DNA from 3 places in the Priestia sp. D3YE.R1 genome. Region 2 is predicted to be linked to each of the others. Evidence: riboswitches for the same ligand, from Rfam matches in the RefSeq annotation. Region 2 holds a riboswitch; each other region holds the start of a gene.

Region 1 (3,119 bases), 470 kb from region 2:
GGTAAACGTAGATTTCATGTGTATAAGTCTTTCTAGCAGGTGATTGGAGGACAAGACGAAGACTCCGGCGGGAAAAGCGGAAAAGGTGAGACCCCACAGGAGCGTATGCGACGAGGAGGCTCAGCGACCGCCCGCGGAAAGCGAAGTCTTGTACGGAAATCAACTGCGGTGTCACAAGCGATTCAGCTCATGTATCCCAGTTGCCTTTAGATGAGATTCACTTCGTTATGTCTCAACCTCTTTTGGAAAACCGTACGAAACCTTGTAGCAGAAGGTTCAGTCAAACGTTATAATAGATAATGAATGATGATATATTCTCTATATTTGTCATATATTTGTATTACATATGTAATTGAAGAAAAACATTCACTTGATATACTGTTTAATGACTTAACTTTATCTTAAAATTCACAGTGAACTGCCTGTTTATAGAGGCTTAGAACATACACAGCAAATGGAGGAGCTATCATGGCAAACGAAAAGATGCAAGAAGGACTTAATCGTTTTATTAAGGAAGATTTAAATGACCTTTTAGGTAGACTGTTCCCTTTAATGGATCGGGAGTGTGCGGAAGAAAAGAGAATGCTTATTGAAACCGCGGTAGAGTACATTTATTCTTCAGGGTATCATCAAGGAGCAAAAGACTTGATCGAAACACATCGAAAAGATGATTACAAATTGTTAAGGCAAAAATTAGCGTCAGCACCTCCTGAAAACTAATTTTTTTTGCAATTTCTTTTGACAACGTAAATGTAAGGTGTTAAGATGACTCTACATTCAAAATATTATAAATAATTAAAACTCTTATTGAGAGAGGCGGAGGGACTGGCCCTGTGAAGCCCGGCAACCATTTAACATTCTTGTTAAAAAGGTGCTACATCCTGCAAAGCGTACGGCTTTGAAAAATAAGAGAGGATTTCATAGATACTATGCCTCTCTATTCACGATAGAGAGGCTTTTTATTTTATGTGAAGGTATTTTGAATGAACAATTTCATAGAAATGCATCAGGTGCTGTGTAACGAATGTACGCAGCTTAAAAGGGAAGACCGGTGAAAAGCCGGCGCGGTCCCGCCACTGTAATGGGGAGCAACTTATTAACCACTGTTTCATGCTGAAATGGGAAGGGATAGGAAGCGATGAACCTAAGTCAGGAGACCTGCCTGTTGTATGCACTTAAGCTCTACGGGATATAGAGAGGAGTGAGGAATACGTGTTGAGAAAAACAGGCTATCTCAACTTTAGTTAAGTATGCGTATCATCTCTCTTTTCATTTCGAAAAGAGAGATTTTTTAGTTTAGCGGAAAAAAAGAAATATACAAGGAGTGGAAAAAATGAGCAGTGTAAAAAGTTCAAACGTAGGTTATCCAAGAATTGGTGAAAAACGAGAATGGAAAAAAGCGCTCGAACTGTTTTGGGCAGGAAAGCTAGAGAAAGATATCTTTCTACAGGAAATTGAAGCTCTTCGTCTAGGGCATCTAAAAAAACAGCGTGACGCAGGAATTGAATTAATTCCAGTCGGCGATTTTAGCTTATACGATCACGTGTTAGATACAGCCGCTATGTTTGGTTTGGTGCCAAAGCGCTTTGAATATGACGGAGGGCCGGTATCGCTTGAAACGTATTTTGACATCGCGCGAGGAACAAAAGGTGCGGTAGCTTCTACGATGACAAAATGGTTCAACACAAATTATCACTACATCGTACCCGAGCTTGAGGAATGCACGCCGGCACTTGTAGAAAATCACCCGCTTCAATTTTACAAAGAAGCAAAGCAAAAGCTAAATATCAAAGGCAAACCCGTTATTTTAGGTCCAGTAACATTTGTGAAGCTGTCAAAAGGATATAAAGAAAGTGAGTTTAAAAAAGTAGTTGAACAATTTGTTCCTCTGTATGCAACTATTTTAGCGGAGCTGCAGGCAGAAGGAGTCGAGTGGGTACAGATAGATGAGCCGGTTTTAGCTACAACGCTATCAAAAGAAGACCTGGCACTGTACAAAGAAGTCTATCAAGTCCTGCATGACGCGGCACCGAACGTCAAAGTCATTTTGCAAACGTATTTTGACAGCGTGGATCACTATAAAGAAGTAGTCGCTCTTCCTGTTCATGGTATTGGCTTAGATTTTGTACATGACCGAGGCGAAAATCTCACGGCGCTTAATAAATATGGTTTTCCAACTGATAAAGTGCTGGCAGCAGGAGTGATTGACGGACGAAACATTTGGCGTGAAAACTTGGACGAGCAGCTTTTAACGCTTAGTGAAATTGAAGAAGCCGTATCAAAAGACCGTTTGATTCTGCAGCCTTCATCAAGTCTATTACATGTTCCTGTCACGGTGAAAAGCGAAAAAACCATTGAGCCAATTCTAAAAAACGCGCTGTCTTTTGCAGATGAAAAGCTGAAGGAAATCACGCTTTTAACAAAAGCGGTGCAGCAAGGAAAAGAAGCAATAGAAAAAGAAATAAGTGTAAGTAAACAAGCGATTCAAGCATTAAATGGATCATCTTTTCGAAATCACCAAGACGTGCAAAAAGAGCTGAAGCAGCTGCACAGCTATAAAGCAGAGCGTCAAGCGCCGTTTGACGTACGTCAACGCGTTCAGCAAGAAGCGTTTCAGCTGCCGCTTCTTCCAACGACAACGATTGGAAGCTTTCCGCAAACAAAAGAAGTGCGAAAAGAGCGTCTAAAATGGCGTAAAGGAGAACTAACAGACGAAGCGTATGAAGCGTACATTAACGAGGAAATCAAAAAATGGATTGAAATTCAAGAAGATATCGGCTTAGATGTACTTGTGCACGGAGAGTTTGAGCGTACGGACATGGTCGAATACTTCGGTGAGAAATTAGGAGGCTTTCAGTTTACGAAGTTTGGCTGGGTGCAATCTTACGGTTCTCGCTGCGTGAAGCCGCCGCTTATTTACGGAGATGTCTCATACGAGCAGGCGATGACGATCAAAGAAACGGTCTACGCACAGTCTCTAAGCGATAAGCCGGTTAAAGGAATGCTGACGGGTCCGATTACGATTTTAAACTGGTCGTTTGTGCGTGATGATATCCCGCGCTACGACGTGGCAAATCAAATTGCGCTTGCTCTTAGAAAAGAAGTGGAAGCACTTGAAA
Region 2 (3,119 bases):
GCTTTGTTTAAAAAAATACGTTTAAAAATCAATACTTTCAGCTCCTCTAGGAAACGAGGCGTGATGTTTTTTTACATTACATTAACCATTCATTTTCCTGTGCATAAACCATGTTTCCACCCTACATAGTATTGGAAACAATCATCTTTTATTTGTTACGAGTGCTAGACTGTTGAACTAGGCAACGTAGAATAGCGTACTAAAGTTCTCGGTAAAAAAACAAGCGAAAGCCTCTACAAGCTATACTTTTTGTGCTTGCTCAGGACTTTTATAGCTGTCTATTAAATGATACAGCTTTTCCATATCTACAGCTTCTCTCACATATGCTGCTGCTTTTGAAAAAGACTCCTCTTTTTGCAGGCGGCTGTTGAATGTATCCGTAATAGGCGACAATTTTTTATGTTTACGAATTTGATTAAGTAAAGCTCTGCGCAAAGCATCGTTATGAAACACATCATGAACATACGTGCCAATAACGTTGTCTTTAACCGTTCCTTCTTTTTCATGCTCTACCACTGCAAAAGCTTCCGTGGTGCTCTTAGAAACCGTCTTTCCCATATGAATTTCATAGCCTTCAATCGAAACTCTTTCACTTTCTAGCTGAACATATCCAGAAACTCTTTCTGTTTTTTTGCTGGTTGTCATAACGGTTTCCACTGGAAGCAAGCCCAGCCCTTTAATGGATTCAATCCGAGATTCTACTGCATCAGGGTCTGTAATTGTCTCCCCTAGCATTTGATATCCTCCGCAGATGCCAATGACGTGAACGTTCGTTGTATTCAAGACTTGATTAATGGCTAGAGCCAGGCCGCTTTCTTGTAAAAACTGCGCATCTTCAATCGTATTTTTGCTTCCTGGTAAAACAATTAAATCAGGCGTACCTAATTGTGACGGCTTGGTTACAAGCCTCACGTGACAGTCTTCTTCTAAGCTTAAAGGATCGATGTCTGTAAAATTTGAGATGCGAGGATACGAGATAACCGCAATATCGATTTCTTTTAACGGGTTCACAAGCGTTGAGTAATTTCTGAGTGATAGCGAATCTTCAGCGTCAATTTCCACGTCGTGCATATAAGGAATCACTCCTAGTACCGGAACTCCCGTGTATTCTTCAAACCACTTCAACCCCGGTTTTAAAAGCTCTAAGTCTCCTCGGAATTTATTGATTAACACCCCAATCACTCTAGGCTTATGTTCATCTGGAAGCAATTGAAGAGTACCCACTAGACTCGCAAAGACCCCTCCTTTATCAATGTCTCCTACTAACACAACAGGGGCTTGGGCTATCTTTGCTACGCGCATATTTACCAGTTCCCGATCGTTCAAATTCACTTCAGCAGGACTTCCAGCGCCTTCAATCACAATTCGATCATAATGATTGGCAAGCTCTTTATAAGCTTCCGTGATCACGTTCAAACCTTCATTAAAAAATTCTTGCCGATACTGAAAAGCAAACATATTACGAAGCGGCTTTCCATGAACGACAATTTGAGATTCATGATCACGAGTTGGTTTAATTAAAATAGGGTTCATATTGGTTGTTGCTTCTACTCCGGCCGCCTCTGCTTGAATTCCTTGCGCTCTGCCAATTTCTTTTCCATCCATTGTAATGTATGAATTAAGCGCCATATTTTGCGATTTAAACGGTGCAGTTTGATAGCCGTCTTCTTTAAAAATACGGCAAAACGCTGTAGCAATCATACTTTTTCCAGCGTCTGAGTGCGTTCCTTGAATCATAAGAGGTTTTCCTTTTTTCACTTTTTCCACTCCCTATCACATAAAAAAACCTTAACTGTAAAAGTCAAGGTTTGGTCATGCGCTCATTAACACATTGTCTTGACTTATTTCTCCCACCGAAAAATAAGGGGTTTTTAAAAGCAGGTCTCCTGGCTTATGCTTCATTTTACTTCTGCATCCTTCCTAGTTTGACTAGTGGGTCTTTGCAGGTTCATCCACATTTACAGTAGCGGGGGCTGCACCGGATTTACACCGATTTCCCTATTATCCTCCTTAGAGGCACTTTTAAAATCATTTATTCTTTATTGTAACGAATTTTATAACCATTCACAATAACGATTTTCTTCTATTATTATATATCACTGTGTTTATACTTATTTGGATCTCGTATGCTATAATAACAATTATTTTCCAAACATCTTATGAAATAGCTAGGAAGGTGCTCGTAGTTGAAGAAAAAAATCATTTATATCTTTATTAGTTTGCTTGTTCTTTATGCTGTAATCATGTCTTTTTGTATGTATCAAACCGCTCATCAGCCTGTTCCGCAAAAAGCAGATTATGTGCTCATTTTAGGTTCGAAAGTAGACGGAGATCAAATGTCTCCTAGTTTAAAAGAACGAGCAAAAACGGCTTTATCTTATTTAAAGACTCATAAACAAACAAAAGTTATCGTAACGGGTGGAAAAGGATCCGATGAAGAAATTTCTGAAGCAGAAGCAGCCTATCGTTTTCTACGAAAAGAAGGAATTAAAAAGAATCGTATTATAAAAGAGGATCAGTCAACTTCTACTTTTGAGAATTTCACTTTTACTAAAAAGAAAGTTGATATTCAACACAAAAAAGTCGTCCTTGTTAGCAGTGATTTTCATTTATTTCGCGCCTCTATTATTGCTAAACGTCAAGGTTTTGACGTTTATCCTTTAGGTGCAAAGACACCAAATTCAATTAAACTTCAAGCCTACTTTCGTGAGTATGCTGCTATATTAAAAACGTGGCTGTTTGATAAGTAAATAGAGTACACCCCCTATACAAACGAAAAACACGGCATGAATTCATGCCGTGTTTTTTTATTAATCATCTGTATCGATAACTGCTTTTGGTAAACCTGTGTATTTCGCCCAGTAGAAAATACCGAGTGAAACAAGAGCAATTAAAATTAAGTCAAGCGGGTTGCTTAGCACACCTTGTCCTCCACCAAATGAACCTAGGTAAGAGATAACAAGCATAATAATATAATAAGCAACTAGCCACCAAGCAGATTTAAGCTGCTGTGCAAATTTTACAACGTCAGTTGGTACGTATTTCTTAAATGCTACGTAGATAACAACCATTAGAAGCTGTGATCCTAAAAGCCAAGAAATGGTCGTCCATCCTGACCA
Region 3 (3,119 bases), 390 kb from region 2:
CGCTTTTTTCTCCATCACAAAAATCACACGCTTTGATTGTGAACACGTCTCCGACCGGAGATAGTAAAAAGGAAGCTGCTTGGAGCTTTTTAATAATCACATCTGGCTGAGCCGTTGGAATTTGCAGTTTGATTTGATGGTCAGGTGTATACTCCATCGTACCTTTTTCACCAACAACTTCCGCTAGTGTTGTCATTTGAACGGGCGTAAACTTCTTATTTGCAAGCCCTGGACTAACCGCCACTTCAAAGATAGACTCTATTGGCTGATGTACGACCGCAGAAGTGGATTCACCTAAAATTGCTTGAAGCGCTTCTTCTGCAAGAGCTCGTGAAGCTGCTTTTTCCTCTCTTGTGTTCTGAACCGCTTCAATAGTCGAAGCTGATTGCTTTACAGCCTCTTCTTGATCAAGAGCCCACGGTTCTGCTTCTTTTCGAAGTCGCTGGTGAGGTCTTAGCGGCTGCTCCGTTTGGTTGAGGGTATATTTCCGCTGATACCCGCGCGGTGTAATCATTAAATCGTCGTAAAAAAACGTCGACGAATTTCCGACAACAACGGTAGTCAGCATGCCTATTTCATGGTTTAACATGTCTTTTAAGTTAGTCATTACGACTTCTTCACGGTCACGATAAGCGCTTTTCACAAGGCCAACAGGCGTATCGGGGGAACGGTATTTTAATAGAATCCTTTGTGCTTCAACAATTTGTCTTGTTCGTCTTCCGCTTTTTGGATTATAAAAAGCTACTACAAAATCTGCTTGTGCAGCTGCTTCAATTCGTTTTTCGATTAGCTCCCAAGGCGTAAGATGATCACTTAGACTAATCGTACAGGCATCATGCATCACGGGCGCCCCGAGGAGAGATGCGCATGAATTAATAGCCGAAATGCCAGGAATTACTTCCAGCTCTACGCCCGTTTCCTTTTTCCAGCCCTTTTCAATCAACACTTCATACACAAGGCCGGCCATTCCGTATACTCCTGCATCTCCGCTTGAAATAACCGCCACGGTTTTCCCTGCTTCAGCTTGCTTTACGGCTTCTTGTGCACGGCTGACTTCTTCGGTCATTCCTGTACTAATAATTTGCTGATTCGTTAACAGTCCTTGAATTAATTCCACGTAGGTTTTATAACCGATGATCATATCACTTTCTTGAATGGCTTCTCTTGCCCGCTGTGTAATATGTTCAAAGCTTCCCGGACCGAATCCAATAACTAACAGTTTACCTTTCATGCTAGCTCCTCCTTTATACGTTACTTTTTACTTTGTCGATTCCTTCTATGGAGTCACTGTTTTCTGGAGAAACAAAACCTTGTTGATCATATTCATAAATAAGCGATTCCTTTATACTGCAGCCTCCTGCTAAATGCTCTTCGACAATTCGATGAGCTACATTTTCAGTGACCTGCTTGTACCAATCTCCTGAAGGGTACACGATAGCTACAGGAGCATCTTTGCATCTTCCGTTACAGCGCGTACGGGTTGTATGAACCGCTTCATCTAGATTCAGTTCAGTCACTTTATTTCGAATAGCTTGCGTGGCTTCTTCTCCACCTTTTCTCATACAGCTGCTTCCATTACAAATCAATACGTGATGCTTTGTTCCATTTAAGTTCCACGTCGTCACACTCATCCGCTCCTTTACTAAAAAACGCCTCTATCAGTGATAGAGGCGCAGAAAAATTCAAACTAAGTTTTTGCACTTCCACCTATATCCCGTAGAGTAAGCTTCGCATTAGAAAAAGGCTGGTTTCCTGACTTCGATTCATCACTTGATTGCGCCTTCCCGAATACAGTGGCATATGCAATCAGCTCCTCTTCACAGTGGCGGGTACCGCGCTGGCTTCACACCAGACTTCCCATTTAACGCAATTTCAATATTGCGCACCTTTTTTGCACGATATGTAGTTTTATGCTACGAGAAAAACCCGCTTCGCTAATATGCGAGCGGGTAAAACGTCAGAATAAAAGTGTACACGAATGCCACTTTAAGCCAACTTTTCCCTTCCCGCTCCCCGGAGAAATAGAAACTTCACAATAAAGACAGGTCTCCTGACTTGTGTATCATTCTACTTGAGAACCTTCCCGTGATTTTTCCACAGTGGTTATACTCGTTCGTCCACACTTACAGTTGCGGGGGCAGTACTGGTCTTTCACCAGTTTCCCTATTAAGCCTTCTTGGCATCTTTACTGTTGCTGTTTGATATATATGAACCTTTTAAACTATCAGAATAATAGAAGTAACTACCATATCATAGCGTACATTTTTTTTTATTTCAACTCTATTCTTTTCGTAAGATACAAGAGGCTATAAAAAAACAAGAGCATAAAGTTAGCTCTTGTTTTTTCATTATATAGCTACTAATGTTAAATGAGGATCATTATAATACACGACTTCTGAAAGAACTTTACAGCCATTTGTTTTTGCAAAAGCTTCTCTCGCCTGCGTTTCAGTTTCAAATTCAAACATTTTCATTTCTTTTCCAGCATATACCGTCAGTACCCACATGAAAAGATTCGCCTCCGATTATTGTAGTGATCGCTATATCCACATTATGACGAAACCATTTCCTTTTGAAAACCCATTCTACAAAACTTGTCACAAGAAACTTTTAAAAATTTAAAAACATTTTAACTTCTCTAAATGAACAAAATGTACAAAAGGTTTAAGTAGCATTATACCTCTTTGAAAAGGTGCTTTTTTAACCCACTGTTGCTTCCCCAGAAAAAATATATACGATCTATTAAAAAAGAAGCCGGCTATCCGGCTTCTTTTCTAGGAAAGGAAAAAACAGACATCACAATCCCGTCCTGCTCTTTATTTCGCATAAAAATTCACTAATTAAATATTCCTTTCTTAAAGCAGAACCATGTTCGACTGCACATAGTGGTAAAGAAGCTTATACGTATGATTCAATGAATCTTGATGCGTTCTCTCAAACGCATGAGAAGAATCAATTCCTGGACCAATTAAGCCGTGTACGATGTCATGCCCGGCACGAATAGCAGCAGAAGCATCTGATCCGTAAAACGGATAAATATCTAATTTGTACTGAATATCATGCTGTTTAGCCAGCTCTACCAAATGCTTTCTCAAACCGTAATGATATGGGCCGCTTGA

The links. Region 2 has a riboswitch for cobalamin ahead of ACOZIR_RS09675 (cobyric acid synthase). Riboswitches for the same ligand answer to the same signal wherever they lie in the genome.
Region 1: linked by a shared signal. The riboswitch ahead of metE (5-methyltetrahydropteroyltriglutamate--homocysteine S-methyltransferase) and the one ahead of ACOZIR_RS09675 (cobyric acid synthase) in region 2 are both predicted to bind cobalamin.
Region 3: linked by a shared signal. The riboswitch ahead of ACOZIR_RS11605 ((2Fe-2S) ferredoxin domain-containing protein) and the one ahead of ACOZIR_RS09675 (cobyric acid synthase) in region 2 are both predicted to bind cobalamin.

Annotation. Positions count from the first base shown of each region.
Region 1 is NZ_JBLTHW010000001.1:1,315,942-1,319,060, forward strand. It holds gene ACOZIR_RS06820 (hypothetical protein) at 40-210, shown strand; gene ACOZIR_RS06825 (hypothetical protein) at 469-720, shown strand; SAM riboswitch class I at 802-912, shown strand; cobalamin riboswitch at 992-1,180, shown strand; gene metE (5-methyltetrahydropteroyltriglutamate--homocysteine S-methyltransferase) at 1,334-3,119, shown strand, end outside.
Region 2 is NZ_JBLTHW010000001.1:1,788,272-1,791,390, reverse strand. It holds gene ACOZIR_RS09680 (FecCD family ABC transporter permease) at 1-32, opposite strand, end outside; gene ACOZIR_RS09675 (cobyric acid synthase) at 241-1,767, opposite strand; cobalamin riboswitch at 1,860-2,039, opposite strand; gene ACOZIR_RS09670 (YdcF family protein) at 2,187-2,750, shown strand; gene ACOZIR_RS09665 (APC family permease) at 2,811-3,119, opposite strand, start outside.
Region 3 is NZ_JBLTHW010000001.1:2,182,018-2,185,136, reverse strand. It holds gene cobJ (precorrin-3B C(17)-methyltransferase) at 1-1,231, opposite strand, end outside; gene ACOZIR_RS11605 ((2Fe-2S) ferredoxin domain-containing protein) at 1,245-1,625, opposite strand; cobalamin riboswitch at 1,726-1,905, opposite strand; cobalamin riboswitch at 2,024-2,202, opposite strand; gene ACOZIR_RS11600 (hypothetical protein) at 2,349-2,507, opposite strand; gene ACOZIR_RS11595 (M42 family metallopeptidase) at 2,856-3,119, opposite strand, start outside.